3 regions of the Flexivirga sp. YIM B11880 genome follow, and region 3 is predicted to be linked to each of the others. Evidence: predicted binding sites of a transcription regulator. Region 3 holds the regulator's gene; each other region holds the start of a gene.
What was found. Region 3 encodes HrcA, which represses chaperone genes, less so after heat shock. Its sites were predicted from a motif close to TTNGCACTCGNNNNNNNCGAGTGCNAA; they were not measured.
Positions count from the first base shown of each region.

Region 1: groES (co-chaperone GroES) is a predicted target of HrcA. The motif match lies at 4,702-4,728, and genes of this name have one in related genera.
Region 2: groL (chaperonin GroEL) is a predicted target of HrcA. The motif match lies at 3,321-3,347, and genes of this name have one in related genera.

Region 1 is NZ_JBMAMH010000014.1:23,927-34,205, forward strand. Features, by position in the region: gene guaB (IMP dehydrogenase) at 1-787, opposite strand, end outside; gene ACN8HC_RS16540 (hypothetical protein) at 870-1,181, shown strand; gene ACN8HC_RS16545 (hypothetical protein) at 1,248-1,505, shown strand; gene shbA (RNA polymerase sigma factor ShbA) at 1,657-2,316, opposite strand; gene groL (chaperonin GroEL) at 2,534-4,144, opposite strand; gene groES (co-chaperone GroES) at 4,243-4,539, opposite strand; gene ACN8HC_RS16565 (ribose-phosphate diphosphokinase) at 4,752-5,732, opposite strand; gene ACN8HC_RS16570 (potassium channel family protein) at 5,789-6,472, opposite strand; gene ACN8HC_RS16575 (TrkH family potassium uptake protein) at 6,462-7,790, opposite strand; gene ACN8HC_RS16580 (THUMP-like domain-containing protein) at 7,808-9,034, shown strand; gene ACN8HC_RS16585 (hypothetical protein) at 9,125-9,367, opposite strand; gene ACN8HC_RS16590 (glycoside hydrolase family 3 N-terminal domain-containing protein) at 9,357-10,279, shown strand, end outside.
Region 2 is NZ_JBMAMH010000005.1:143,989-154,267, forward strand. Features, by position in the region: gene ACN8HC_RS09870 (NADPH-dependent 2,4-dienoyl-CoA reductase) at 1-1,306, opposite strand, end outside; gene groL (chaperonin GroEL) at 1,536-3,167, opposite strand; gene ACN8HC_RS09880 (GNAT family N-acetyltransferase) at 3,559-4,095, opposite strand; gene ACN8HC_RS09885 (CaiB/BaiF CoA transferase family protein) at 4,092-5,240, opposite strand; gene ACN8HC_RS09890 (SDR family oxidoreductase) at 5,323-6,069, shown strand; gene ACN8HC_RS09895 (phosphotransferase family protein) at 6,069-7,103, shown strand; gene ACN8HC_RS09900 (acyl-CoA dehydrogenase family protein) at 7,112-8,341, shown strand; gene ACN8HC_RS09905 (DUF3263 domain-containing protein) at 8,338-8,634, opposite strand; gene ACN8HC_RS09910 (NAD-dependent epimerase/dehydratase family protein) at 8,915-9,847, shown strand; gene ACN8HC_RS09915 (RNA polymerase sigma-70 factor) at 9,844-10,279, shown strand, end outside.
Region 3 is NZ_JBMAMH010000013.1:28,989-39,267, reverse strand. Features, by position in the region: gene ACN8HC_RS16200 (L-aspartate oxidase) at 1-1,255, opposite strand, end outside; gene nadA (quinolinate synthase NadA) at 1,255-2,268, opposite strand; gene ACN8HC_RS16190 (NUDIX hydrolase) at 2,384-3,358, opposite strand; gene ACN8HC_RS16185 (DUF3097 domain-containing protein) at 3,427-4,305, opposite strand; gene hrcA (heat-inducible transcriptional repressor HrcA) at 4,459-5,496, shown strand; gene dnaJ (molecular chaperone DnaJ) at 5,524-6,651, shown strand; gene ACN8HC_RS16170 (16S rRNA (uracil(1498)-N(3))-methyltransferase) at 6,661-7,401, shown strand; gene ACN8HC_RS16165 (ArsR/SmtB family transcription factor) at 7,589-8,359, opposite strand; gene ACN8HC_RS16160 (MFS transporter) at 8,425-9,786, shown strand; gene ACN8HC_RS16155 (PhoH family protein) at 9,827-10,279, shown strand, end outside.

The DNA of each region.
Region 1 (10,279 bases), on a different contig from region 3:
CCAGAATGTCGACGCCGGCCTCGACCAGGGTGGTCGCGCGCTCCCAGGCGTCGCCGAAGTAACCGATCGCCGCCGCCACGAGCAGCCGGCCGTCGGCGTCGTAGGAGGCGTAGGGGAACTGCTCGGACTTCACGAAGTCCTTGACCGTGATCAACCCGGCCAGCTTGCCCGCGTCGTCCACCAGCGGGAGCCGCTCCCGCTTGTGCTGCCGCAGCAGCGCGGTCGCGTCGTCGCGGCTGATGCCGACCGGTCCAGTGACCAGCGGCGCCGACGTCATGACCTCGGACACCTTGGTGGTCGCCCACTCGGCCACCGGGGTGAAGCGCAGGTCGCGGTTGGTGATGATGCCGATCAGGTGGTTGTCCACGTCGACGACGGGCAGGCCGGACACGCGGTAACGGCCGCACGTCTCGTCCAGCTCCTCGAGCGTCGCGTCCGGACCGATGGTGACCGGGTTGGAGATGATGCCGGTCTGCGTCCGCTTCACCAGGTCGACCTGCTCGGCCTGGTCGGCGATCGACAGATTGCGGTGCAGCACGCCGATGCCGCCCTGGCGCGCCATGGCGATCGCCATACGGGCCTCGGTGACGGTGTCCATCGCCGCGGAGACGAGCGGGACGCGCAGGCTGATCTCCCGGGTCAGCCGGCTGGTGGTGTCGACCTCACTGGGTATGACGTCGGTCTCCCCGGGCAGCAGTAACACGTCGTCATAGGTGAGACCGAGTTGGCCGAACTTGGCGGGAACGTCGAAGGAATGGGCGGGCGCGGGCGATTCCTCGAAAGCCATTGAGAAAGTGTAAGAGGAGAACCTGGGGGCGCCGACACAAGGTCAGTGGCCAGGATGCGACCTACTGGAGCCGTACGAGCTGGTGCTGCTCTCCGTCGAACTACTGGTCGAGGAGCCGGTGCTCGACGGCGTGCTGATCGGCGACCACGCCGGCGGGCTCGTCGTGCTCGTCCCCGACGGCGACGGCGATTTGGTCGGTTTCGGCGGCTTGGTCGGGTGCGGCTTCCGGGACGGCGAACTCGAGGTGCTGCTCGGGACGGGCCCGCTGGAACTCGTGGACGTGGTGCTCGACCCGGACGACGGACTCGGCGACGTGGACGAGGACCGCACCGGCGGGGTCGTCGTGCCCGGCGCGGAGGACGTCGGGCCAGCAGGCCGGGTGCTCGGGACGTGAAGGATCGCCCCGGGCAACACGCGCGGCAACGCGGCCGGATCGGAGCTCGACACGAAGCCGACGCCCGTGCTCGGCATCACGGCGGTGGTCGAAGCCGGGCAGGGCCGCGTCGACGCGGTCCCTGGGGCCGCGCTGGTGCTCACCGGTCCCGCCGCACCGGAGCCGAAGTCCGAGCTGCGGTGCACGAAACCCATCTGCTCGGCCACCCGTCCGAAGCCGGACAGACTGCTCATGGCCGCGGCGACGCCGGAGACGGAAAGCGTGCCGACCGTGATAACGGCGATCACGCCGGCCCGGGCCCGCGTGTGCTTGCGGCGGGCATAGCGCCCCGCCGGCAGGGGCCGGTCCGGAGCGTCGATCTCCCGCACCCAGGTGCGCAATGCGTCACCTGCGGCATCGGTATGCCGAGGCGCCCGCCGGCCGCCGATTGCGTCGAGCAACTCGTCATCGCGCCGGATGTCGTCGATGTTCGGGGTCACAGGTCGTGCTTCCGCTCATCGAGGAAGCCACGCAACCTGCCGAGCGCACGGTGCTGCGCAACCCGCACGGCGCCCGCCGACATCCCGAGGGCGTCCGCGGTCTCCTCCGCCGAGAGGCCGACGGCGACCCGCAGGGTGAGAATCTCGCGGTGTTGCGGCGACAGCCGGTCGAGCAGCGCCCACAACCGGCCGGACTGGTCGTCGGCGAGCGCGCGATCCTCCGGACCCAGTGCCTCGTCGACCGCATCCGGGATCTCGTCGGTGGGCGTCGGCCGACGGATGACCGCCCGCTGCACGTCCGCGACCTTGTGCGCGGCGACACGGTAAACGAACGCCTCGAAGGGCGCGCCGCGATCGGAGTAGTGCGGCAGCGCCGTCAGAACGGCCACGCACACCTCCTGCGCCGCATCGGCGGCGGCGTCCGCGGCAACCGAGAATCGGCCCAGCTTGCCCCGTGCGTAACGCACGGCCAGCTGGTGCACGGCTGCCATCAGTTCATGGGTGGCGACAGCGTCACCGTCCCGGGCAGCCGTCGCCAGATCACGCAGCGAATCGCGCGTGTCCGACCATGACATCGGTCGGGACGGCGAGAACGTTACGGAGGCAGCGTCGAGCGCGCCCACCAGGTCGTCCTGGCCGGCACTCGATCCCGACATCCCCGAGCTCACGTTCGTCCTGTCCGGTCGCGGGTCGTACGTACAAGTAACCGCGGCTGCCAGGGTATGACGTCGGGCGCCGCCACGCCCGACCACCCGGAAAAACCGCCGAGCTGCGACTCGGTCGCATCTGGCGGCGTGTCGGCGCCGCGCGGGAGACGAGAAGACCCCGTCATACCGCGCGGGTATGACGGGGTCCTCGAGAGGGCGGGAGGGCTCAGTGGCCGTGGCCGTGGCCGTGACCGGCCTCGGGCTCCTCTTCCTTCTTGTCCACGACGAGGGTGTCGGTGGTGAGGACCATCGACGCGATCGACGCGGCGTTGCGCAGTGCGGAGCGGGTGACCTTGACCGGGTCGATGACGCCCTGCTTGACCAGGTCGCCGTATTCGCCGGTCGCGGCGTTGAGGCCGCTGCCGACCGGCTCGTCCTTGACCCGCGACACCGCGACGTAGCCCTCGAAGCCGGCGTTCTCGGCGATCCAGCGCAGCGGCTCGACCGACGCCTTGGCGATCAGCGCGGCACCAGTGGCCTCGTCGCCGGTCAGGTCGAGCTTGTCGACCGCGGACGCGGCGTGCACGAGCGCCGAGCCACCGCCGGCGACGATGCCCTCCTCGATGGCCGCACGAGTCGCCGAGATGGCGTCCTCGATGCGGTGCTTCTTCTCCTTCAGCTCCACCTCGGTGTGGGCGCCGACCTGGATGACGCAGACGCCACCGGCCAGCTTGGCGAGCCGCTCCTGCAGCTTCTCGCGGTCCCAGTCGGAGTCGGTGCGCTCGATCTCGGCCTTGAGCTCCTTGACCCGGCCGCTGACCGCGTCGGCGTCGCCTTGGCCGTCGACGATCGTGGTGGTGTCCTTGGTGACGACGACACGGCGGGCCTGGCCCAGCATGTCGAGGTCGACCTGGTCGAGCTTGAGGCCGACTTCCTCGGCGATGACCTGGCCACCGGTGAGGATGGCGATGTCCTGCAGCATCGCCTTGCGGCGGTCACCGAAGCCGGGCGCCTTGACGGCGACGACGTTGAACGTGCCGCGGATCTTGTTGACGACCAGGGTAGACAGAGCCTCGCCCTCGATGTCCTCGGCGATGATCAGCAGCGGCTTGCCGGACTGCACGACCTTCTCCAGCAGCGGCAGGATGTCGGCGATCGCCGAGATCTTGCCCTGGTTGATCAGCACGTAGGCGTCCTCCAGGACGGCTTCCATGCGCTCCGGGTCCGACACGAAGTAGGGCGAGATGTAGCCCTTGTCGAACTGCATGCCCTCGGTGAACTCCAGCGCGGTCTCGGCGGTGGAGGACTCCTCGACGGTGATGACACCGTCCTTGCCGACCTTGTCGAACGCCTCGGCGATCAGGCCACCGATCGTCTGGTCCTGGGCGGACAGCGCGGCGACCTGGGAGATCTCTTCCTTGCCCTCCAGCTCGCGGGCGCTGGCGAGCAGCTGCTCGCTGATGGCGTCCACGGCTTGGTCGATGCCGCGCTTCAGCGCGGCCGGACCTGCGCCCGCCGCCACGTTGCGCAGGCCTTCCTTGACCATCGCCTGGGCCAGCACGGTCGCGGTGGTGGTGCCGTCGCCGGCGATGTCGTTGGTCTTGGTGGCGACTTCCTTGGCCAGCTGCGCGCCGAGGTTCTCGTAGGAGTCCTCGAGCTCGATCTCGCGGGCGATCGTGACGCCGTCGTTGGTGATGGTCGGCGCGCCCCACTTCTTGTCGATGACGACGTTGCGGCCCTTGGGGCCGAGCGTCACCTTGACGGCGTTGGCGAGCGCGTCGACGCCCCGCTCCAGCGCCTTGCGTGCGGAGTCGTTGAACTCCAGTTCCTTTGCCATGGTTGGCCTTTCGTCAATTCGTCCGGTATGGCGAGGCCCCGGCCCCGCTCGAGATGAGAGCGAGCCGGGGCTTCGTCATACACAAATGCGTGGGGGAATTACTTCTGCACGACCGCGAGCACGTCGCGGGCCGAGAGGATGAGCAGCTCCTCGCCGGAGTACTTCACCTCGGTGCCGCCGTACTTCGAGTAGATGACGCGGTCGCCGACTGCGACGTCGAGCGGGACGCGCTGGCCGTTGTCGTCGATGCGGCCCGGACCGATGGCCAGGACCTCGCCCTCCTGGGGCTTCTCCTTGGCGGTGTCCGGGATGACCAGGCCGGAAGCGGTGGTCTGCTCGGCCTCGACGGACTTGACGACGATGCGGTCCTCGAGCGGCTTGATGTTCACCGACACGGTGTGACCTTCCTGTTGAGAGGGCCCGATGTCTCGGGCGCGGATGCTTGCCCCGGTCGAGAGCCAACCTGTTGACTGTCGTGGGCGCCGTCGCGGGGGTCGACCACGAAACACGGTTGGCACTGTCCCAGGAAGAGTGCCAGCACCGAATCTAGGCGTTCGTTAGCACTCGCGCAACTCGAGTGCCAAAACCGGCGCGGCGGTCGCGGCGGTCAGCCGAGCGGCAGCGTTGCCTGCGGCGGTGCGTGCGAGGGGTCGACCCCGTCGAACAGGCTGCTCACCGACTCCCCGGCGTGGATCCGGGCGATCGCCTCCGCGAAGAGCGCGGAGACCGAACGGACCTGCAGCGCAGGCCAGTTGGGTGGCCGAGGCACGGTATCGGTGGTGACGACGTGACCGATGAGCGGATGTCCGGCCAGCCGCTCGACGGCCCGGTTCACGAAGAGGCCGTGGGTGCACGCGATGTCGGCCGAGGTGCAGCCGCGCTCGCCGAGCCGGTCGAGCAACTCGACCACCGAGCCACCGGTGGAGATCTCGTCGTCGAGGACGATCGCCCGCTTGCCGTCGACGTCGCCCACGATGGTGTCGATGACGACCTTCTCGTCGGTGATTCGCTTCTTGGAGCCGGCCGCCACGGGCAGGCCGAGCAACCGGGCGAACTGCGTCGCGGTCTTGGCATTGCCGAAGTCCGGCGACACAACCACCGAGTCGGTCAGTTCGCCGGCCCGGAAATGGTCGGCCAGCACGCCGATCGCGGTCAAATGGTCGACCGGCATCGAGAAGAAGCCGTGCACCTGCGGGGCGTGCAGTGCCATCGTGATCACCCGGTGCGCGCCGGCCGTCGCGAGCAGGTCGGCCACCAGCTTCCCGCCGATCGAGATCCGCGAGGCGTCCTTCTTGTCCGAGCGGGCGTAGGCGAAATAGGGGATGACCGCAGTGATGCGCTCGGCCGACGCGCCGCGCGCCGCATCGATCATGAGCAGCAGCTCCATCAAGTGGTCCTGTGTCGGCGGCACGAGCGGCTGCACCAGGTAGACGTCGCGCTGCCGGCAGTTGGCCAGGAGTTGCGCCTGCAGGCAGTCATTGCTGAAGCGCTTGAGATCGACATGCGACCTTGGGACGCCGAGATGGTTGCAGATGCTGTCGGCGAAGGCCGGGTGGGCTGATCCGGAGAAGACGACGATCTCGCGCACGGGCGGCAGACCCTTCGGAGGCGGCAGACTCGATGTGGGTCCACCCTACTGTCCGGCTACCCTCCGCCGGAGAACTTCTGCAGCCGCTCGGTCGAGCCGGTGATCACCAGCTGGTCACCCTTGCCGATGACCGTCTCCGGGCGGGCGTCCTCGAACGAGGCGCCGCCGGCGTGCTTCACGGCGACCACGGTGACGCCATACCGGCCACGCAGGTTGAGCTCGGTGAGCGACTTCCCGGAGAAGCTCGCGGAGGCAGCCATCCGGCCGATGCCGAAGCCGCTCTCCAGCTCGTAATAGTCGGTGAGCGAGCCGACGAGCAGCCGGCCGATCCGCTTGCCCATCTCCCGCTCGGGCAGCACCACGTGATGCGCGCCGATGCGCTCGAGGATGCGCGCGTGCTGCGTGGTCATCGCCTTCGCCCAGACGCTCGGGACGCCGAGGTCGGCGAGGTTGGCGGTGGTCAGGATGCTCGCCTCCAGGTTGGACCCGATCGCGACGACCGCGCGTTCGAAGTCGCCGGCACCGATCTGCCGCAGCGCCTCGACGTCGGTGCTGTCGGCCTGCACCACGTGGGTGAGGACGTCGGCCGACTTCTGGACGAGCTCGACGGATTGGTCCACCGCGAGGACGTCCCAGCCCTGTTCGGTGAGGGTGCTCGCGACCGCGGTCCCGAACCTGCCGAGCCCGATGACCAGCACGGTGTGCGCGTCCAGCGTCGGACGGGGTCTGCTAACCGACAATGGGCCACTCCTCCGGTAGTCGATAGCGCCGCTTCCTGCGCCGGGTGGCGAGCGCGGTGCCGACGGTCATCGTGCCGACTCGGCCGATGAACATCAAAGCGATCAGCACGATCTGTGCCGCCACGGGCAACGCGCCGGTCAGGTTCGCGCTCAGCCCGGTGGTGGAGAAAGCGGAGATCGTCTCGAAGAGCACCAGTTGCATCGGCTGGCCGCTGATCGTCAGGATCGCGATCATCCCGGACATCACGCAGCCCACCGCCAGCAGCGCCACCGTGAGGGCCTGCCGCTGCACGGGGGTGGGTATGGCGCGATGTCCGACCCGTGCCTGCGGCTCACCGCGGATCTCCGAGATGATCACCGCGCCGAGCAGGAAGAAGGTCGACACCTTGATGCCGCCCGACGTGCCGGCACTGCCGCCGCCGATGAACATCAGCACGTAGTTGACCGCCATCGTCTCCGGGCGCACCTGGGCGTAGTCGACCGTGTTGAAGCCGGCGGTGCGCGGGAAGACCGCTCCGGCCACGGAGTTCCACACCTTGTCGGTGGTGCCGAGCTGCGCGAGCGTGTCCGGGTTGCGCCACTCGAACGCCAGGAAGGCCAGCAGCCCGGCGGTGAAGAGGACGACCGACCCGTAGAGGGTGAGGCGGGTGTGCATCGACCATTGCTTCGGGCGGCGCCGGCGGGTCAGCTCGAACCACACCGGATAGCCGAGGCCGCCGACGAACACCGCGACACACAACAGGACCAGCACCCACGGGTCGCCGGCGAACCGGACCGCTCCCTCGCTGTAGAGCGTGAAGCCGGCGTTGTTGACGGCCGAGACCGAGTGGAAGACGCCCTGCCAGCCGGCGCGGCCGACGCCCTCGCCATACCCGAAGTGCAGCCGCAGCGCGAGCAGGACGGCCAGCAGGACCTCGAGCATCAGGTAGAACCGGACGATCACCCGGATCATCGATCGCGTGTGCGCCGGCGTGTCGGTGTGGGAGTCGGCCTGGGCGGCGAGCGTCCCCTCGATCCCGAGCCGGCCGTGCACCAGCTGCAGCAGACCGGCCGACATGGTGACGATCCCGAGCCCGCCCGCTTGGACCAGCAGCAGGATCACCACGTGCCCGAAGGGCGTCCAGTAGGTCGCCACGTCCACCGGCGACATTCCGGTGATGCAGGTGGCGCTGGCGGCTGTGAACAGCGACGTGCTGAACTGTGCATGCCCGTGCTCGGTGTGCGCGATCGGCAAGGAGAGCAGCACCGTGCCCACCGTCACCGTGATCGCGTAGAACGCGACGACGATGCGCGCCGGGCCGAGTCTGAACGCCTTCATGCGGAACACTTAACCGCATGACGCCCGCACTGCTTGCCAAGCTGATCAGTGGCGAGGGCGCGGCACTGCTCGCGTCCTTGCCGCCGTATGACGAGGCGCAGGCCTTCGTGCTGGCCGACCGGCTGCGGGCCGAGGGATTCGACCCGGAGCTCGTGGCGGCCGCGCTCACGCAGTCGCGGCTGCGAGCCCGGGGGGAACGGAAGTTCGGCACGGCGGCGCGCGAGATGCTCTTCACACCGGACGGGTTGGAGCAGGCCACCCGCCACCAGATCGCCCGGTTGCACGCACGGCGGCTCGACGACTCCGGCATCCGGTTGGTGCACGACCTGGGCTGCGGCATCGGAGCGGACGCGCGTGCCTTCGCGGGCGCGAGGTTGCGCGTCGCGGCGGTCGACGCCGACGAGGTCACGGCGTGCGTCGCCGACTACAACCTGCGGCCGTGGACGCACGCGGGTGCTCGGTGCGCCTTCGCCGAACGAGTCCGGCTGCCCGATCAGCTGACCGCACCGGACGCGGCCGTCTGGCTGGACCCGGCGCGCCGCACCCCGGGGGTGGGCGACATCGCGGGGCGCACGCGGCGCACCTTCCGGCTGGACCAGCTGACCCCGTCCTGGGACTTCGTCCGGGAGACCGGTGCGCGCGCTGCCGCCGGCGGCGTGAAGTTGTCCCCGTCGCTCGCACACGGCCAGGTGCCGCCCGGCACCCAGGCGCAGTGGACGTCATACGACGGCGAAGTGGTGGAGTGTGTGCTGTGGTGGAACGCCGCCGCGTGGGACGTCGGGCGGTCGGCGCTCGTGGTGAGCGACCAGTTCGCCTACGAAGTCCTCGAACGCGACGCCGAGGACACCGAACCGCGCACCGCTCGGTTGGACCGGCTGCACGGCTACCTCTACGAGGCGGACCGGGCGATCATCCGCGCCGGGCTGAGCGGCGCGCTCGTGCGCCGGGTCGATGGTGTCGAGTTGGACCCCGGGATCGGCATGGTGAGTTCGCCGCGGGACGTCGTCGTGCCGTGGGCCAAGAAGTACCTCGTGACCGACGCAATGCCGTTCAACCTGAAGGCATTGCGATCGTGGGCCCGCGACCACGGCATCGGTCGGCTGACGATCAAGAAGAAGGGCGCGTCGGTCGACCCGGACGGTCTGCGGCGGCAGTTGCGGCTCAAGGGTGATGCCGAGGGAACGATCCTGGTGACCCGCATCGGCGGCGCGCAGGCGGTCCTGATGCTCGTGCCGTTGCCGTGAGCGAGCGCCGCGAGCGACCGAACACACACAGGGCGAACGACAACTCACGACGGAGGAGGGAGTTGCCGTGAGTTACGGTCGCCACGTGCTTCAACTGCGTGCTGCTGCCCTGGCTGCCGTGACTTCCGTAGCGGTGGCCGGCTGCTCGTCGGGTGGTGCTGCCTCGACCACGCCGGCCAGTGCGGCATCCGGCAGTTCCGTGCCGACGTCGGCCACGTCGGCCTCGTCGTCGACGTCGGCCGCGCGCCCCGCATCCCCCGCTTCGTCCATGTCGTCGGGCGCTGCCACGTCCTCGGCGCCGCCGGCTCCGGGCAGCCGGTGTGTGCGGCGCACCTACGATCGCCTGTCCCCCGCTCAGCGCGCCGGGCAGCTGCTGATGATTGGCCTGGACGCAGGCGCTCCAGTCACCGCCGTCGACGCGGACATCTCGGCTCGGCATGCCGGCAATGTCATCTATCTGGGCGGTTGGACCGGTGCGGTGCGCATCCGGGAAACCTCGGATCATCTGCAGGAGCAGGCCGATTCGTCGGCGACGGGCGGCGTCGGACTGTTGATCGCCGCCGATCAGGAGGGCGGCGCCGTGCAGCAGTTGCGCGGCACCGGCTTCACCTCGCTCGTCTCTGCGCTGCGGCAGGGGACGATGAGCAGCGCGAGGCGCACGGCATACGCGACGATGATCGGCCGCCACCTGAAGACCGCCGGGGTCAATCTGAATCTGGCGCCCGTCGCGGACACGGTGCCCGCGGCGATGTCCTCCGCCAACGCACCGATCGGCCGGTTCGACCGGGAGTACGGGCACGACCCGGCGACCGTGGCGACCGCGGTCCACGACGTGGTGCATGGGCTGGATGCGGGCGGCGTCGGTGCGACCCTCAAACACTTCCCCGGCCTCGGTCGTATCACCGGCAACACCGACTACACCAGCGTCGGAACCACGGACCCGGTGACGACCGCGACGGATCCCTATCTCCGTCCGTTCACGGCGGGGACGAAGGCCGGGGCGGCGGCGGTCATGATCAGTTCCGCTCGTTACGCGAAGCTGGACCCGTCCGGCCCGGCGACGTTCTCGTCGAAGATCATCACCGGTCTGCTGCGCGGGAAACTGGGCTGGCACGGCGTCGTCATCACCGATGACATGAATGCCGTTGCTGTGGCAGGGATTCCCGTTGGTGAGCGCGCAGTCCGCTTCGTCGCCGCCGGCGGCGACATCGTGCTCACCGGACGAGCCGCGGACGCCGGACCGAT
Region 2 (10,279 bases), on a different contig from region 3:
GCTCGTAGTAACGCAGCGTCTCGGCGAACTCCTCCTTGCCGGGGATCCGCATCGCCAGCCGGAACTGTCCGCCGAGCTGCGAACTGCCCTCGAAAAGCGTGACCTGGTGCCCGCGTTCGGCGCACGAGACCGCGGCGGCGAGCCCGGCCGGACCGGCACCGACGACCGCGATGCGCCGCTGCCGCCCCGCGGGCACCGGCAGCAACACGAGAGAGGTTTCCCGGCCGGCGCGGGGGTTCACCAGGCAGCTCGCCTTCTTGTTCGCGAACGTGTGGTCGAGGCACGCCTGGTTGCAGGCGATGCAGGTGTTAATCTCGTCGGCGCGGTTGTCCTGCGCCTTGCGGACGAGGTCGGGATCGGCGAGCAGCGGGCGCGCCATCGACACCAGGTCCGCCTGCCCGTGCGCGAGGATCTGCTCGGCCACGTCCGGGGTGTTGATCCGGTTGGAGGCGATGACCGGTAGGTCGACCTCCTGCTTCAGCCGGGCCGTCCAGTCGACGAACGCCGCCCTCGGCACGGAGGTCACGATCGTCGGCACGCGGGCCTCGTGCCACCCGATGCCGGTGCCGAACATCGAGGCGCCGGCCTCCTCCAGTTTGCCGGCGAGCGTGACGACTTCGTTCCACGTCTGGCCCTGCTGGACCAGGTCGAGCAGCGAGATCCGGTAATTAACAATGAAATCGGGACCGATCTCGTCACGCACGCGTCGCACGATCTCCACCGGGAAGCGCATCCGCTTCTCAGCGGTGCCACCCCAGGCGTCGGTGCGGTCGTTGGTCTGTGCCGCTAGGAACTGGTTGATCAGGTAGCCCTCGGAGCCCATGATCTCGACGCCGTCATACCCCGCGATCTTGGCCAACCGCGCCGCCCGGACGAACGCATCGATCGTGCGCTCCACTCCCCTGGCGGACAGCGCCCGTGGTCTGAACGGCGTGATGGGCGACTTGCGACCGCTCGCCGACCGAATGAAGGGGTGATAGCCGTAGCGTCCCGAATGCAGCAACTGCACCAGGATGCGGCCGTTCTCGGCGTGTACGGCGTCGGTGACCGCGCGGTGCTTGCCGGCGGCGCGCCGGGTGGTCAGCAACGAGCCGGCGGGAAGCAGCCAGCCCTCGATGTTGGGTGCGAAGCCGCCGGTCACGATGAGTCCGGTGCCGCCGCGGGCCCGTTCGGCGAGGTATGCCGCCAGCCGGCCGAAGTCCTTGCTGCGGTCCTCCAAGCCGCTGTGCATCGAGCCCATGACCACCCGGTTGCGCAGCCGCACGCCGTCGATCTCAAGGGGTGCCAGCAGTCGCTCGTATGCCACGGATTGCCGCCTTCGCGCGTCGGGTGTGCGCCGATGTTACCAGCGAGTAGCAGAGCTGCGGGGCGGCGCCATACCGAACGCGAACGGCCGCCCACCCTTGCGGGTGGACGGCCGCCGATGCGTCTGTGGACTCAGAAGCCCATTTTTCTGGGCTTCTTCCTCGCACTCCACTTCGGCCGCCCGCTTCGCTCCTTCGTCGCTGCGCGGACAACCTCCGTTTCGCGCTTCGTCAGAAGCCCATGTCGCCCATGCCACCGGACGGATCCGCCGGCATCGCCGGCGTCTTCTCCGGCTTGTCGGCGATGACCGCCTCGGTGGTGAGGAACAGCGCGGCGATCGAGCCGGCGTTCTGCAGCGCCGAACGGGTCACCTTGGTCGGGTCCGGGATGCCGGCCTCGAGCATGTCGACATACTCACCGGTGGCGGCGTTGAGGCCCTCACCGACGGGCAGCGTGGCCACCTTGGCGGCGACGACACCCGGCTCCAGGCCCGCGTTGGCAGCGATCTGCTTCAGCGGCGCGGAAGCGGCGACCTGGACGATGTTGGCACCGGTGGCCTCGTCACCCTCGAGCTTGAGGGAGTCGAAGGCGACCTTCGCGGCCTGCAGCAGCGCAACGCCACCACCGGCGAGGATGCCCTCCTCGACCGAGGCCTTGGCCGCACGGACGGCGTCCTCGATGCGGTGCTTGCGCTCCTTCAGCTCCACCTCGGTGGCCGCGCCGACCTTGATGACCGCAACACCGCCGGCCAGCTTGGCCAGGCGCTCCTGCAGCTTCTCGCGGTCGTAGTCGGAGTCGGAGTTCTCGATCTCGGCGCGGATCTGGTTGACCCGGCCCTGGATCTGGTCGGCGTCGCCGGCGCCCTCGACGATGGTGGTCTCGTCCTTGGTGACCACGATCTTGCGCGCCTTGCCCAGCAGGTCCAGCTCGGCGGTGTCGAGCTTGAGGCCGACCTCCTCGGAGATGACCTGGCCACCGGTCAGGATCGCGATGTCGCCCAGCATGGCCTTGCGACGGTCACCGAAGCCCGGAGCCTTGACGGCAACGGACTTGAAGGTGCCGCGGATCTTGTTGACCACCAGGGTCGACAGGGCCTCGCCCTCGACGTCCTCGGCGATGATCGCGAGCGGCTTGCCGGACTGCATGACCTTCTCCAGCAGCGGCAGCAGGTCCTTGATGCTCGAGATCTTCGAGTTGACGATCAGGATGTAGGGGTCCTCGAGCACGGTCTCCATGCGCTCGGTGTCGGTCACGAAGTAACCGGAGATGTACCCCTTGTCGAAGCGCATGCCCTCGGTGAGCTCCAGCTCCAGACCGAAGGTGTTGCTCTCCTCGACGGTGATGACGCCTTCCTTGCCGACCTTGTCCATGGCCTCGGCGATCAGCTCGCCGACGCTGGCGTCGCCACCGGCGGAGATCCCGGCGACCGCCGCGATCTGCTCCTTGGTGTCGATCTCCTTGGACGCCTTGGTCAGCTCGTCGGACACGGCGCCGACAGCGGCCTCGATGCCACGCTTCAGAGCCATCGGGTTGGCGCCGGCGGCCACGTTGCGCAGGCCTTCCTTCACCATGGCCTGGGCAAGCACCGTCGCCGTGGTGGTGCCGTCACCGGCCACGTCGTCGGTCTTCTTGGCAACTTCCTTGACGAGCTCGGCGCCGATCTTCTCGTAGGGCTCGTCGAGCTCGATCTCCTTGGCGATGCTCACACCGTCGTTGGTGATGGTGGGGGCGCCCCACTTCTTCTCCAGGACGACGTTGCGGCCCTTCGGGCCGAGGGTGACCTTGACGGCGTCGGCGAGGGTGTTCATGCCCCGCTCGAGCCCGCGCCGGGCCTCCTCGTCGAATGCAATGGTCTTGGCCATGTGCAGTCCAATCCTCACGTGTTGTTGCGGAGTCAGTCGTATGGCGCCCGCGACGGACGAGCCGGTCCTTCGGCGCTGTCTGAGCACCGCGAGGTCCGACCCTCGCCATACATCCGAACTATCACTCTTAACTGGAGAGTGCTAACCCCATTATTGGCACTCTCGGGGGGAGAGTGCAAACGCGTCGGCGCACCAACTTCGGTCAATGACGGCTTCTTCGCCGAACGGCGGCACGATCTCCCCGTCACCGGACGAACTGACCGTCACTCAGCGAAGCCCGTCTCCGCGAGCACCCGCGCTGCGACGTCTCCTGCCGTGCCGAACGCGCCGTATGGAGCACGCTTGGCACGGTCGAACGAGGCCCTCTGGCTTCGATGGTGCCGAACGCGCTTCATGGAGCACGTTTGGCACCATCGAATGAGCTGGTCCGGCTTGCGAGGACGTGATTCGTCCAGCCGCCCCTGCTCAGCACAAGCCGCTCCTCGACCGTCCAGCCACATCGCTCGTAGAACGACACCGCGTCGTCACCGGTCGAGACCCAGACCTCGAGGAAACCACGGTCGCCGGCCTGACGCCGCAGCCCGTTCACCAGCTGCCGGGCAATGCCTTCACCGCGACGATCGGCACGGACCACGAGCCCCAGAAGCCATGGGTGGCGTCCGCGGCGTTCGGATTCCGTGAGTGCGTCATCGCCTTCCCCGAGGCCGACGGCGCCCAGGACCGCGCCGGAGTCGTCCAGCGCGACAAGCGTGATCGGCAGATGGGCGCGACCACATTCTCGAGCGGTGATCTGGATCCACTCCTCGCGCGAGGTGGTGTCGTATCCCCACTCCCGCCACCGCAACTCCCCGACCTGCGCGATGAGTTCGGCATCATCCGCCACCTGGACTATCCGCACGCCGCTGCCGGTCCCGGGGGAACCCGTCATTGACGGAGTGGCCCGATGACTCCGGCGTCGGCCAACCGCCGGAGGTCGGAGTGGGTGTAGCCGAATTCGCCGAGCACCGTGGCCGTTTCGTCCTCGACGGAGTCGTCCGGTAGCTCGGTCGGTGTCGCACTGAACCGCGGCGCAGGCGCCGGGTGACGTATGGCGCCGGCGTCGACATACACACCGCGTTCGACCAGGTGCGGGTCGGCGGCAGCCTCATCGGGCTCCAGCACCGGCACCACGCACGCGTCCGAGCCGGCAAACAGCTCGACCCACTCGTCGCGGGTGCGAGTCGCGATGCGCGCCGCGAACGTCTCACGCCAGGCCCGCCATCGACTGCGGTCGTGCTGCGCCGCCGGGTCGATCGACAGGCCGAGCCCCTCGAGAAGCGCCGCGTAGAACTTCGGTTCGACGGCGCTCACCGAGAGCCACTTGCCGTCGGAAGTGCGATAGACCCGGTAGAACGGCGCACCACCGTCGAAGAGGTTGCCGCCGGGCGGCGACTCCCACAGTCCGCCGGCCAGCATTCCCTGGTGCATCGCGGTGAGCAGCGCTGCACCGTCCACGATCGCCGCGTCGACGACCTGCCCCTCCCCCGTCTGCTGCACCGCGAAGAGTGCACTCAGCACGCCGATCACGAGCAACATTCCGCCACCGCCGAAGTCGCCCAGCATGTTCAGCGGCGCCACGGGCCGACCGTCGTCACCGACGCAGGGTGCGAGCGCGCCGGACAGTGCGAGATAGCCCAGGTCATGGCCGGCCTCCGTGGCGCGGGGGCCGTCCTGCCCCCAGCCCGTCATCCGCCCGTAGACCAGCCGCGAGTTGGCGGCCAGCAGATCGTCCGGGCCGACGCCCAGCCGCTCGGCGACGCCCGGCCGGAACCCCTCGACAAACACCTCAGCGCCCGCCGCGAGGTCGCGGATCACGTCCGCGCCGGCCGGATGCTTCAGGTCGACGTGAACCCGCCGTCGCCCGCGCAGCAGCACCTGGTGCGCAGCAGCCGACGCCGGCATACCTCCGGCGTCATCGAGCCGCGCGACGTGGATCACCTCGGCGCCGAGGTCGGCGAGCAGCATGCCCGCAAATGGCGCGGGACCGATCGCGGCGAGCTCGATGACCCGCACGCCCTCCAGTGGACCCGGCATCACGCCTCCAACTAGTGACTAAGCGCTTGCTTAGCACTTACTGTAGTGCGGCAGCCCGCCGAATCGAGGGAGTCAGCACCGCATGAATGGCCTTGCCGGAAAGACCGCGATCGTGACCGGTGCCAGCCGTGGCATCGGCCTCGCCATCGCGCAGCGCCTCATCGCCGAGGGCGCCAACGTCCTCATCACCGCGCGCAAGGAGGACACTCTCGCCGAGGCCGCCCGCGCGCTGGGCGAGCGCGCAACGTATGTCGCAGGTCGCGCGGACGACGCCGAGCACCAGGACGAGGTCATCGCCGCGGCACTGGAGAGGTTCGGCAGTGCGGACTTCCTGGTCAACAACACCGGCATCAACCCGGCGTACGGGCCACTGATGGACATCGAACCCGGGGTTGCCCGGAAGATCATGGACGTCAACGTGATTGCGGCCCTGTCCTGGGTACAGAAGCTGCGCGCGGCATGGCTGGGCGAGCACGGCGGAGCCGTCGTCAACCTCGCCTCCATCGCCGGACTGCGCCCCGCCCCGGGCATCGCGATGTATGGCGTGAGCAAGGCCGCCCTCATCCATCTGACCGAAGAACTCGCCTGGGAGCTCGGACCCAACATCCGGGTCAACGCCGTCGCGCCGGCGATCGTGAAGACCGACTTCGCCAAGGCGCTGTATGACGGCCGCGAGGAGCAGGTGGCCGCGCCATACGCATTGAAGCGCCTCGGCGTGCCGGACGACATCGGCAGTGTCGTGGCGTTCCTGCTCTCCGAAGAAGCCGGCTGGATGACCGGGCAGACGCTCGCCGTCGACGGCGGCGTACTGCTCGGCGGAGGCATCTGATGAGCGAGAACTTGCCCGGCCTGGATCTGCGAGCGCTGCAAGGGTTCCTGGCCGACAAGGCCCCCGGGTTGCTCGACGGTCGGCTGACCGCCGAGCTGATCGTCGGCGGCAAGTCCAACCTCACCTACATCGTCTCGGACGGTACGCGCGACGTCGTCGTGCGCCGCCCGCCACTCGGTCATGTGCTCGCCACCGCGCACGACATGACTCGCGAGCACCGGGTGATGGCCGCCCTCGCGAAGACCCCCGTCCCGGTCCCCCGGATGTATGCCGCATGCACCGACCCCGACGTGATCGGTGCCCCCTTCTACGTCATGGAACGCGTGGCCGGCACGCCATACCGGACCGCGGACGAGCTGAATCGCCTCGGCCCGCACCGTGTTCGGGCGATCGCCGATGCCGTGACCGACACTCTGGTCGCCCTGCACGCCGTCGACATCGACGAGGTCGGGCTGACCGGCTTCGGCAGGCCGGCGGGCTACCTGGAGCGCCAGGTCCACCGCTGGCGGCGGCAGATGGACGCTTCCCGATCCCGAGAGCTGACCGGCGAGGAGGAACTGCACCGACGACTCGCCTCCGCCATACCGGAGTCGAGCGGGGCGACGATCGTCCATGGCGACTACCGCATGGACAACACGCTCATCGCGGACGACCGGGTGACCGCCGTGCTCGACTGGGAGATGGCAACTTTGGGCGATCCACTCTCCGACGTCGCGCTCATGCTCGTGTACCAGGCGCTTGCCGACGTCGCGCCGGGTGCGGTCTCGACCGTGTCGCAGGCCGACGGTCATCCGAGCCGTGACGAGATCGTCCAGCGGTACAGCGAGCGGTCCGGTCGCGACGTCAGTCACCTGGCCTTCCACGAGGCGCTTGCCTACTACAAACTCGCCGCGATCCTCGAGGGCATCTATTTCCGGCACCAGCAGGGGCAGACCGTCGGCGCCGGCTTCGAGGAGATCGGAAACTCCACCGAGCCACTGCTCGCCGCCGGGCTGGCCGTCATACAGCACTACGACGCAGCACCGAAAGACTGAGGGCCACAATGGATTTCGAGTTCGACGCCACCACCGAGAACCTTTGCGTGCGCGTGCGTGACTTCCTCGACCAGGAGATCACTCCGGCCGAGCCGGTCTTCGAGGAGCAGCTGGCCGGCCTGGAGGATCGGTGGGCGTGGAGCACCGTCCCGGTCTTCGAGGAGCTGAAGGACAGGGCCAAGTCCGCCGGCCTGTGGAATCTCTTCCTCCCCGGTGACAACGGCGCCGGCCTCACCAACCTGCAATACGCACCGCTCGCCGAGATCACCGGCCGCTCCTTCCTCGCTCCGGCGGTCTTCAACTGTGCCGCTCCGGACACCGGAAACATGGAGGTGCTGAACGAGTTCGGCAGTCCGGAGCAGCAGGAGCAGTGGCTGAAACCGTTGCTGCGCGGTGAGATCCGCTCCTCGTTCGCGATGACCGAGCCCGACGTGGCCTCCTCCGACGCCACCAACATCGCCACCCGGATCGAGCGCGACGGCGACGACTACGTGATCAACGGTCGCAAGTGGTGGATCACCGGCGCCATGAATCCCGAGGCGCAGATCTTCATCGTCATGGGCAAGACCGACCCGGCCGCCGAGCGACACCGCCAGCAGTCGCAGATCCTGGTGCCGCGGAACGCCGCCGGGCTGGAGATCAAGCGCGGCATGGAGGTCTTCGGGTATGACGACCACGACCACGGCGGCCACGCGGAGCTGACGTTCCACGACGTGCGGGTCCCGGCGAGCAACCTGATCGCCGGTGAAGGCACGGGTTTCGCGATCGCGCAGGCTCGTCTCGGTCCTGGCCGGATTCACCACTGCATGCGCTCGATCGGCTTGGCCGAGAAGGCCATCGAGCTGATGTGCGAGCGCGCCGACGCGCGCACCGCTTTCGGGAAACCGTTGTCGGAGCAGGGCGTCATACGGGACTGGATCGCAGAGGCGCGGGTCCGCGTCGAGCAACTACGGCTGCTGGTGCTCAAGACGGCGTGGCTGATGGACACCGTCGGCAACAAGGGCGCCCACACGGAGATCCAGGCCATCAAGATCGCCACCCCGGAGACCGTGCAGTGGATCCTCGACAAGGCAATCCAGGTGTATGGCGCAGGCGGTCTCTCGCAGGATTTCCCCCTCGCCAAGGCGTATGCCGGCATCCGCACGCTGCGCTTCGCCGACGGCCCGGACGAGGTGCACAAGGCGTCATTGGCGCGCCGTGAACTGCGCCGGCAAGCAGCGCGTCGCGCCGAGCGCTAATCGAGCTCGAAGCCCAGCCGGCGCGCGGTGCGCTGGCGCATCCGGCCGGCGCGCAGCCGCTGCAACCGCTTGACCAGCATCGGGTCGTATTTCAGTGCGGCGGGCGTGTCGATGACCGCGTTGAGCACCTGGTAGTAGCGGGTCGAGCTCATGTTGAACGTCTCGCGGATCGCCTGTTCCTTGGCACCCTGGAGCTTCCACCAGTTGCGCTCGAAAGCCAGGATCGCGGCATCGCGTTCACTCAGCTCACCGTCGTTCGACGGCATCACCTGCTGCTCCGCGGCGGCGTTCATGCCAGCCCCCTCGTGCCTCGGGTGCTGGCATCCGGCTGCGCTCTTTGCAGCTCGCTGCGCTCGCCCATGAATGCGGTCCTTTCAGTGGTGAGCCGATCTCCGTCACCGATGATAGGCGGTAAATCACATCGATGTCATTCCGGCAAGCACCGCGTCCGGCATGTCGTGACGGGTGTGGCAGTTGTGGTTCCGACTCGGGGGACCGCCCGACCGATGTCACAGACCGAAGCCGTGCCCCGTCTCCAGCTGTGAAGATGTCGAACGACGAGGAGTGCACGTGATGAGAGTGTTCGTGGCAGGTGGCAGCGGTGTCCTGGGCCGGCGGCTGATTCCGCAACTGATCGAGCGTGGCCACCAGGTCACTGCGACTACCACCGATCCGGCCAAGCTGCGCCTGCTCGCCGGCATGGGCGCCGAGCCGGTGGTCATGGATGGACTCGACTCGGAGGCCGTTGCCGGCGCTGTGGTCGCAGCCGCGCCCGACACGATCGTCCATCAGATGACCGCCATCTCGGCGCAGCACGCCGGGAAGCCGGACATCAAACACCCGGACCGCTGGTTCGCGATCACCAACCGGCTCCGCTCCGAAGGCACCGACAATCTGCTCGCCGCGGCACGGCTCGCCCGGGTGGGCCACATCGTCGCCCAGGGCTACGCCAGCTGGAACGGCAATCCGAGCGGCGGCCCCGCCCAGAGCGAGGACGAGCCGCAGAACCTCATGCCGGGCACCGCCTCCCACCCCGGGCTGCAGATCCTGCACGACCTGGAGGCGAAGGTGCTCGCGGTCGGCGGCGCGGTGCTGCGGTACGGCGCCCTCTACGGCCCCGGCGCCATCGACGACCAAGTCACCCTGCTGCGGAAACGGCAATACCCGCTCATCGGCAGCGGTGCCGGCATCAGCTCGTGGCTGCACCTGGACGACGCCGCGAGCGCGACCGTCCTGGCCATCGAGCAACGCGCCACCGGGTTGTTCAACATCGTGGACGACGACCCCGCGCCGGCCGGCGAGTGGCTGCCATGGCTGGCCGAGTGCGCCGGCGCCAAACGTCCCATCCGGATCCCGGTCTGGCTGGGCCGCCTCGCGGCCGGGGACCAGGCAGTCGTGATGATGACGGCCGGCCGTGGATTCGCCAACGCCAAGGCGAAGCGGCAACTCGGCTGGCTTCCGGCATACACCTCCTGGCGCACGGGGTTCGACAAGGAACTGCGATGACCGGCGCACCCGGGAGCGCTTCTGCCGCAGAGGTTTTCGAAGACCTTCGGCCGCTGCTGTTCTCGATCGCCTACCGCATCACCAGCAGCGTGGCCGAGAGCGAGGACGTCGTGCAGGAAGCGTGGCTGCGCTTCGAGCAGGCGGCCCGCACCGTCGACTCCCCCAAAGCATTCCTCTCGACCGTGGTCACCCGGCTGGCGATCGATGTGCTGCGGTCGGCCCGGGTCCGGCGCGAGCAGTATGTCGGTGCGTGGTTCCCCGAGCCGCTGCTCGACGATCCCTACGAGGACCCCGAGCGCGCCGCCGAGCTGGCCGACTCCGTGTCGATGGCCGCATTGCTGCTGTTAGAACGCCTGTCGCCGCTCGAGCGCGCGGTCTTCGTGCTCCGGGAGGTCTTCGGCTTCGACGTCGCCGAGGTCGCGGCGGCGGTGG
Region 3 (10,279 bases):
AGGCGGAGCCCAGCAGTTCGCGGACCTGCTGCACCGGGATCGGCTGTGCGTCGTCTCTCGGCCGCAGGGTGGCTGGGTCCGGGTCGGCGATGCCGGTGTGCCACCCGCCCGTCCAGCAGGCGGCATCCCGTGCGGCAGCCCGACCGGTGACGACGGCTTCGAGCAGCGAGTTGGATGCCAGCCGGTTCGCTCCGTGCAGACCGGTGCGGGAGACCTCGCCGATCGCCCAGAGGCCGGGCACCGAGGTGCGGCTGCGCGGATCGACGGTGATGCCACCCATCGAGTAGTGCAGGGCGGGCCGCACAGGCAGCAGGTCGGTGGCGAGGTCGAGCCCGGAAGCCGATGTCAGCTCCGTGACAGCCGGGAAACGCCTTGCCACGTCCGGGATTCCCCTGGCATCGAGCCGCACACTGCGGCCGTGGGTGAGTTGCTCCCACACGGCGGCGGCGACGACGTCGCGAGGTTGCAGTTCGTCGGTGAAGCGCTCGCCGTCGGCGAGCAGGACCGCACCGGCACCGCGCAGTGCTTCGGTGAGCAAAGGCATCGGATCGCGCGGGACGTCCAGGCCGGTGGGATGGAACTGGACCAGGTGCAGGTCGTCAGTTCGTGCACCAGCACGCGCGGCCAGTGCTACGCCCTGCCCGAGGGCGGTGCGGGGGTTGGTGGTGTGCGGCCACAGCCCGCCGAGTCCACCGGTTCCGAGCACCACCCGGTCGGTCTCGATGGTCTCCTCGGTGCCGTCCGCGCGCCGGACGACGACGCCGCGCACTCCACCCGCTTGGTTGGTGAGCAGCGTTGTGACGGAGTGGTTCTCGCGAAGCTCGACGTCAGGTGTGCGCAGCACGGCCGCGGCCATGGACGCCGTGATCGCCGCTCCGCTGTGATCACCGGCGTGCGCGACCCGCGGCCGGCTGTGACCGCCCTCCAGTGCCAGATCCAGCGCACCTTCGGGGTCGCGGTCGAACGGCACCTCGAGCTCGGTCAGCAGCCGCACGACGTCGGGCGCCTCACCGGTGATGCGGTCGATGACCGATCGGCGACCGACGAAAGCCCCTGCCCGCCAGGTGTCTTCGGCGTGCAGCGCGGTCGAGTCGTCGGGGGAGATCGCTGCCGCGATGCCGCCCTGCGCCCACATGCTCGCAGCGCCCTCGGTGAGGGTGCCCGCGGTGACGAGCACGCACGGCTCGGTCGCGGCCCAGGCGCAGGTGAGGCCGGCGAGACCGGATCCGACGACGACGATCGGCTTCGCGCTCATCAGCGGATCTCGAGCATCCGGGAGATGGCGCGGCGGGCGGGCGCCGCGACGGCCGGGTCGACGTCGATCTCCGGTCCGCCGGTTTCCAGCGCCTTTCGTATGGCGCCCAACGTGTTTCGCTTCATGTGCGGGCACAGGTTGCACGGTCGCACGAACTCCAGGTCCGGGTGCTGCGCGGCGATGTTGTCGCTCATCGAACACTCGGTGATGAGCGCGACACTGACGGGTTGCTCCGTCTCGACATACCGCTGCATGTCCGCGGTCGAGCCGGCGAAGTCGGCTTCCGCCACCACCTCGGGCGGACACTCGGGATGCGCGAGCACGGTGACACCCGGGTGCCCCTGGCGGATCTGGACGATGTCCAGCGGCGTGAATCGCTCGTGCACCTCGCAGGCGCCGGGGTGGGTGACGACCTCGACACCGGTGAGCGCGGAGATGTTCCGCGCGAGGTACTGGTCGGGGATCATGATCACCTTGTCGACGCCGAGGGAGGTGATGATCTTGACCGCGTTGCCCGACGTGCAGCAGATGTCGCTGGCGGCCTTCACCGCCGCCGAGGTGTTGACGTAGGTCACGACCGGGGCGCCGGGGTGCTGCGCGCGCAGCGCCGCAATGTCTTGGGGGGTAATGCTTTCCGCAAGCGAGCAGCCGGATCGCAAGTCCGGCAGCAGCACCCGCTTGCTCGGGTTGAGCAGCTTGGCGGTCTCGGCCATGAAGTGGACGCCGGCGAGCACGATCGTCTCGGCGTCGACCTGCTGTGCCTCGCGGGCGAGTGCCAGCGAGTCGCCCTTGATGTCGGCGACGCCGTGGAACACCTCCGGAGTCATGTAGTTGTGCGCCAGGATCACGGCGTCCTGTTCTCGCTTCAGTCGCTGGATGGCCTCGATGTCCTCGGCATACACCGCCCACTCGATCTCGGGGATGACGTGCCGGACGGCGTCGTATGCCGCGGCGTGGTCGTAGGGCTGCAACTCGGTGATGCTCACCATCGACTCCTCAACTGAAATGCTCACGATGAGTAAATGCTGACCCTGAGCATAACATCCGTGTGCCGTGCTCTGGTCAGAGGTGGAACTTCGCGTCCCGAAGGGCCGAGGGTCAGTGGGTCGGGACGGGTCTGGGGCCGGTTTACCGCGGGGCGCGTGCCAGGGGCAGCTTGGTGCCGACCTGGGCGCGTTCCTCCCGCACCGAGCCGCGGAAGCGGTAGAGCCGGGCCGGCCGGCCGCCGGTCTCGTGCGACACCTCGCCGGTGGGTTCGACGAGTTCGTGCTGCACCTCGACCGAGCGCCGGAAGTTCTGCTTGTGCACGTGCTGGCCGGCGATCGCCTCCACTGTCTCTTGCAGGGCGAGCAGGGTGAACGTCTCCGGCATCAACTCGAAGACCACCGGGCGGTACTGCAGCTTGGCCCGGATCCGGGAGAGTCCGGTTGCCAGGATGCGGCGGTGGTCGTGCACCATCGGTCCGGCGGTGAGCGCGGAAATCCTTCCTGCCCTCGGGGATTCGGCGACGAGCCCGGCTTCCCAGAGCAGCTCGTAGCGCTGCAGCGAGAATTCCGGGTGCCACGGCCGGCCGTCATACCCGAAGAGGAAGCGGCACCGGTCGAGCCGCTCCTCGGAGGTGTCCGACCACCGACGCAGGGCCCGTTCGATCTCCTCGCCCAACCGGTCGGGTCCGGCATCGGTCAGGTGCCGGCGGTCCTCCCACGGCAGGAGGTCGTACAGCGGCGACCAATCGGTCGGGCGGACGCTGCCGGCGATGGACGCGCGCGTCAGGCCGAGGTACGAGATGGACACCATGCGGTGGTCGACGCTGGACCGGCTCAGGTCGGCGAAGGTGTAGAGCTGCTCGACATACCCGAGGTCGAATCCGCTCCGTTCCCGAGCGAATTCGCGCACCGCAGCCTGCAAGGACTCCTCGTCCGCCCGCAATGGACCGGCGGGCAGCGCGGGCGGCTCCCCGCCCGCGAGCACCCACGGGCGGCCACCGTCGACGGCCAGTACGACGGCGACCAACTCCGCTTCGAGCTGCAGGCCTTTTGTCGCGCCTCTTACCTCGGCTCCGGTCCTCGCTGCGCTGCGATCCTCGCCTCGGTCGGCGCTCACGCCTTTTGTCGCGCCTCTTCCCTCGGCTCCGGTCCTCGCTGCGCTGCGATCCTCGCCTCGGTCGGCGCTCACGAAGTCGCCGTCACGAAATCGATCAATTCCTCCACCCGGCCGAGCAGCTCCGGTTGCAGGTCGGTGTAGCTGCGCACGGTCCCGAGGATCCGCTTCCAGCCGGCGGCGACGTCGGCCTGCGTCTCGTGCGGCCAGCCGAGCGCTGCGAGGATCCCGTGCTTCCACGACGTTCCACGCGGTATGACGGGCCACTTCTCCCATCCCAGCCGCTCGGGACGGACGGACTGCCACACGTCCACGTAGGGATGACCGAGCACCAGCACGTCCTGCCGTGCCTCCGGGATCGCCAGAGCGTCCGCGACGATGCGGGCTTCCTTGGTGCCGGGCACCAGGTGGTCGACGAGGACGCCCATCCGGCGGCCGGGCGACGGCGCGAAGTCGCGGATGACGTCCCGGAGGTCGTCGACCCCGTGCAGCGGCTCCACCACGACGCCCTCGACCCGCAGGTCGGCGCCCCAGACCTTCTCCACCAGCTCGGCGTCGTGCTTGCCCTCCACGAAGATGCGGGACCCGCGGGCGACGCGCGCCGGCGCGTCGGCAACGGCCCGCGACCCGCTCGCCGTGCGCGTCGCGGCGTCCCGGGCCGCTTGCAGCGCGGCGCGGTCCGCCGTGGGCACCGGCGGCACCAGCTCGACCGGCGCGCCGTCGATCAGGAAGCCCGGGCCCATCGGAAAACCGCGGGTACGACCGTGCCGGTCCTCGAGGTGCACGACGCGCATGCCGCCCGCCTTCTCCACGGACACGACGGCCCCGCACCAGCCGGTCTGGACCTCCTCGACGACCAGGCCGGTGTCGGCCGGGACCTGCCGGGAGCGACCGCGTGGCGGGGTACGCCAATCACCGGAGAGCACGTCCGCGCCATATCTGTCCGTCACGGACCCGAAGACTAGCCGGGGTCCGCCGCGAAGTATCGGAGGAGCGAGGCGGGCTGGCCGGTCGTGGATTCGGCTGCATCGGGGGAGGCAAGTAGACTTGGCACTCGGGAGTGTTGAGTGCCAAGCACGACAGAGCGGACGAGGAGGTTGGGAATGGCCGCGAGTGACGAGCGCAAGCTGCAGGTGTTGCGGGCGATCGTGCAGGACTACGTGTCGACCTCCGAGCCGGTCGGCTCCAAGGCACTGCTCGAGCGGCATCAGCTCGGCGTCAGTGCGGCCACGGTGCGCAATGACATGGCCGCACTGGAGGAGGAGGGCTTGATCGCCGCTCCGCACACCTCCGCCGGGCGGATCCCCACCGACGCGGGCTATCGGCTGTATGTCGACAAGCTGAGCCAGATCAAGCCGCTGTCCCGGGCCGAACGCAACGCGATCGAGGCCTTTCTCGTGCGGTCCGTGGATCTGGACGACGTGCTGTCTCGCACGGTGCGGCTGCTGTCGTCGTTGACCGGTCAGGCCGCGGTCGTGCAGTACCCGTCGCTCAACACCGCGACCGTCCGCCATGTCGAACTCGTGCCGCGAGCGGCCGACCGGCTCACCCTGGTGGTCATCCTGTCCAGCGGCCAGGTCGAGCAGCGGGTCATCGAGTTGGGCCGGTCGCTGACCGAGACCCAGGTCGACGAGCTGATCAACGACCTGCGGACGGGACTCAACGAGCGAAGTGTCGGCCTGCGCCGCTCGCCCGCGTCCAACGCCTTGCTGCGCTGGTCGACCGAGCTCGCGGCGACCGCCGATGACGCCCGGCCGGTGGTGATCGACGCCGTCGCGTCGGTGCTCGCCGAGGAGCGCGAGGACCGGGTCCTGCTCGGCGGCACCGCCAATCTGGTCCGGTCCAGGGGCGATTTCGCACTGTCCCTCGGTCCGTTGCTCGATGCGCTGGAGGAGCACATGGTGCTGCTGCGGTTGCTGAGCCATGAGGTCGGCGAGGCCGCCACCGACGGTGTCGCAGTCCGCATCGGCACCGAGAACGCCATCAGCGGACTGACCGCCACGTCGGTCGTGACCACGCCATACGACTCCGGCAGTTTGGCCAGCCTGGGCGTGCTGGGACCGACCCGGATGGACTACCCCTCCACCATGGCGGCGGTGCGTGCCGTGGCACGCTACGTCGCCGACATCATCGACAACTGACCTCGCTGGCAGCTCAGAAGGAGCTTCGTGAACGACTACTACGGCGACCTCGGCGTCGCGCAGAACGCGAGCCCGGAAGAGATCAAGCGCGCCTACCGGAAGCTGGCGCGCAAGCTCCATCCGGACGTCAATCCGTCGGAGGAGGCGGCCGAGCAGTTCAAGAAGATCGCCCAGGCGTATGACGTGCTGGGCGACGCCGAGAAGCGCCGCGCCTATGACATGGGCAGCGACCCCTACGCGACAGCGGGCGGTGGTGCGGGCTACGGCCAGGGCTTCTCGTTCTCGGACATCATGGACGCGTTCTTCGGCGGCGCCGGTGGCCCTCAGGCGGGTCCGCGTTCCCGGAAGCAGCGCGGCCAGGACGCGCTCATCGGGGTGGAGATCGACCTGTCCACAGCGGTTTTCGGTGGGGCCGAGGAGCTCACCTTCGACACGGCCGTCACCTGCTCGGTGTGCCATGGCGAGGGCGCGCGTCCCGGCACCGGCAAGCACACCTGCCCCATCTGCCACGGCAGCGGGCAGGTGCAGGAGGTGCAGCGGTCGTTCCTCGGCCAGGTGATGACCACTCGTCCGTGCCAGGCGTGCCGCGGCTACGGCGAGGTCATCGACGACCCGTGTTTCAACTGTTCGGGGGAGGGCCGCATCCGCGACCGCCGCACGATCACCGTCAAGGTGCCGGCCGGCGTCGACACCGGCACGCGGATCCAGTTGACCGGCGAGGGCGAGGTCGGTCCCGGCGGTGGTCCGGCCGGCGATCTGTATGTCGAGGTGCGGGTGCGCAAGCACTCGACCTTCGAGCGCCGCGGCGACGATCTGCACTGCTCGGTGGAGCTGCCGATGACCGCCGCCGCACTGGGCACCTCGTTGCCGCTGGAGACCTTCGACGGGGAGCGCGACGTGGAGATCCCGCAGGGGACCCAGCCGGGTGACGTCCTCACGCTCCGCGGACTCGGCGTCACCCATCTGCGCACCCAGGCCCGGGGCGACCTGCTGGTGCACGCCAACGTGCGGGTGCCCACCAAGCTGGACCCCCAGCAGGAGGAGTTGCTGCGGCAGCTGGCCAAGGAGCGCGGCGAGGAGCGTCCGGAGGCACGGTTCGGACGGGTCGAGAAGGGCCTGTTCGGCAAGCTGCGCGACGCCTTCCAGGCCAAGTAGCCCCCGGTCGTGACGTCTCGGCTGTTCTTCGCCGCCCCGCACGGGCTGGACGGTCGCGGACCGGGCGACACCGTCGCGGTGACCGGCGACGAAGCGCGTCACGCGGTCGTCGTGAGCCGGCTCGGCGTCGGCGAGCTGGTGCAGGTGGCCGACGGTTCCGGCCGCGTCGTCGAAGGCGAGATCGTCTCGGCGGCACGCGACGAGATGGTGGTGCGGATCGCGACCATGAGCCGATCCGATGACCCGGCGACGCGGTTCGTGCTCATGCAGGCGCTCGCCAAGGGTGGTCGGGACGAGCAGGCCGTCGAGGCCGCGACGGAGCTCGGGGTGGACGCCGTCATCCCGTGGCAGGCCGATCGCAGCATCGTGCAGTGGCGCGGCGACAAGGCGGCCAAGGCGGCCCGCAAGTGGGAGTCGCTGGTGCTGGCCGCGAGCAAACAGTCGCGGCGTGCGACGGTTCCGACCGTCGAGCCGATGGTCACCGGCCGTGCTGCGGCCAGCCGGTTGCGGGGCGCTGACGCGGTGCTCGTGCTGCACGAGGACGCGGAGCTCCCGATCGGCGAATTCGACGTTCCCCCAGGCGAAGTCCTGGTCCTCGTCGGTCCCGAGGGTGGCATCTCGCCCGAGGAGCTGGGCGCCTTTCAGGATGCCGGCGCGCAAGCCGTCCGGCTCGGCCCGACGGTGCTGCGCGCGTCCAACGCGGGCCCCACGGCGCTCGCCATACTCCTCGCGCGCACGCGCTGGCACTGATCTCGCCGCACCCGCCGGCACCCACTCGCCCGGCAACTTCTCGCCGAGAGGCTCAGTAATCGTCGACAGGCCCAGTACGCGGCCGATTCCAGCCGCGATAACTGAGCCTGTGGGTATGTTGCTGAGCCTCTCGGCATAAGAAGGGTCCGGGTCACGGGGGAAGGGCAGGGACGGGGAGTGGCCGCGGTCAGCCGGCCAGTTGCGCGCCGATGGCGGGGGCGAGGCGGCCGAAGCCCTCGACGCCGGCGTCGGTGACGCTCAGCTCCCGTGGACGCGGTCCGGGTCGCACCCAGTCGCGGTCGCGCGCCGCCTGGAGGACGGCGGCGCCCAGCGCGCCGGCCAGGTGATGTTGCTGCTCGGTCCAGTCGAGACAAAAGCGCAGCGTCGACCGGGAGAGGCCCTCGACATACGCCAGATCGACTCCCCAGGAAGGCAATTCGGCTGCCGCACGGGGCCCGAGCTCGAAGTGCCCGCGGCCCAGCTGCGCGGACAACCGGTCACCGGCCCGCCGACGGGTGTCGGGCACCGCGTCGCGCGGCACGAGGACGTCGGACGCGATCAGCGCGGCCGTGATCGCGACGCCGAGCCGGCCCGCGAAATGGTCGTAGCACGTGCGCGCCGCCCGCAGCCGCTGCTGCCGGGTGCCGGCTCGGAGCGATGTCACCGGCGGCAGCGGGGTCAGCGCCATCATCGCCTCGTATGCCGCGGCAACCTGCTCGTCCGCCAGGTAGTAGAACCGGTGTCGGCCGCTCACCTCGACGCCCACGAAGCCGGCGTCCAGCATCTTGCGCAGGTGCCCGCTCGCCGTCGCAGCGCTGACACCGGCCTCCGTCGCCAGCCGGGAGGCCGGCAGCCTGCGTCCGTCGACGAGCGCGCCGACCATCCGGGCCCGCGCCCGGTCGGCGAAGAGCGCCGCGACGTCGCTGACGTCACGCAGGTCCGTCCGGGTTTTCGTCATACGACCATTGTGGGCGCCCGACGATTCGGTCAGCACCGAAGCTTCGACGCACCAGGCTCGTTCGTATGACGACAACCGAGCTCGCAACGACAGCAAGGGCCGCGACGAAGCACCGCTGCCTGGTGATCCTGTGCGCCGCGATGTTCCTGGTGCTGCTGGACGTGTCGATCGTCAACGTCGCACTGCCGAGCATCGCGCACGGCCTGGGCGGTGGCACTGCCGGCGCGCAGTCGGTGGTCGACAGCTACACGGTGCCGCTGGCAGCGCTGCTGCTGACCGCCGGGGCCATCGCCGACCGGTGGGGTGCGCGACGGTCGTTCGTGCTGGGGCTGCTGGCGTTCGGTGCTGGCTCGGTGTGCTGTGCCGCAGCGCCGAATCTGCCTGTGCTGGTTGCCAGCCGGGTCGCGCAGGGCGTGGGTGCCGCAGGGATGCTGCCGGCCAGCCTGGCACTCATCGCGGCGATCTGGACAGCGCCGGCCGAGCAGGCCCGCGCGATCGCGATGTGGTCAGGCGTGTCCGGTTCGGCCGTGGCCGTCGGCCCGCTGATCGGGGGTGCGCTGATCGGGCTGGGTGGGTGGCGGCTGATCTTCGTGGTCAACCTGCCGGTGGTGAGCGGGGCGGTCGTCGGCGCACGGGTCCTGCCTGCCGGAGCGAGACGCGATCGTCCGATCGATTGGTTCGGTGCGCTGGCGTCGACCGGCTCCCTCGGCTGTCTCGTCGGCGCCGTGATCGAGCTGGGGCGCACCGGGCCGGGCCGGGTGAGCGTCCTGTTGCTCGTCGGCGCACTCGTGGGCGCGGTGACCTTTGTGCTCGGTCAAGCGCGCGCCCGCCATCCGATGCTCCCGCGGGTGCTGCGGCGCAATGCGGATCTCCTGCGGTCGTGCGGCGGATCACTGGGGATGAACCTCGTCGGTAACGGCACGCTGCTCCTCGTGACCTTCCTCTTCCAACTGGTCCAGGGCAGGGACGCGTTCGCGGCGGGCCTCGCCACCGTGCCGATGTTCGCTCCGCTGTCGGTGGTGCCGTTGGTCGGGCGGCGTCTGCTGGTACGGGTGCGAACCGGGCGGCTCGTCCGGGCCGGGTTCGCCATCGGTGTGGTGGGTGAACTCACGCTCGCGGTGTCGGTATGGCGGAACCCGCACTCGGTGCTCGCGCTGGTCCCGGGGATGCTGCTCGCCGGCACCGCTCTCGGAGTGCTGGTGACACCGCTGGTCGCCGGCGCGGTGGCGGCGGCCCCGGCACACAGCGGGCTGGTCGGCGGTCTGAACAATGCGGCCCGCCAGACCGGCACCTCGGTCGGGGTTGCCCTCTTCGGTGCGCTCAGCGGACCGGCCACGGCGCCCGGTGCGACCAGCCGGATGGCGTGGTGTTTCGTCGTCGGGGCGGGGATCTGGGCACTGGGGATGGTGCTCGCGGGACGCAATTGATTCGAGCACGTCATACTCCGCCCGTAGAATGGGACGCACGATGACAAGCGACGATCATGATCCCCAGCCCGGTGCACGCATCCGGTCGGCCGACGAGGACGCCACCGAGGTGAGCGCCCCGGGCGATCTGCACGCCGAGCACACCGTCGAGATCCCGCCGGACGTGTCGATGGTGACCCTGCTGGGCCCGCGCGACGAGCTGCTGCGGACCATGGAGCGGTCCTTCCCGAGACTCGCGATTCACGTCCGCGGCAATGTCTTTCATCTCTCCGGGCCACCTGCCGACATGGCGCTGGTCGAGGAGCTGCTCGACGAGTTGCTGACCGTGCTGGACGCCGGCCAGCCGCTCAACCGGGACGCGGTGGAGCGCTCCATCGGCATGCTGCGCTCCCGCACCCGGGAGCGGCCGGCGGACGTTCTGACGATGAACATCGTGAGCAACCGGGGCCGCACCATCCGTCCCAAGACACTGGGCCAGAAGGAGTATGTCGAC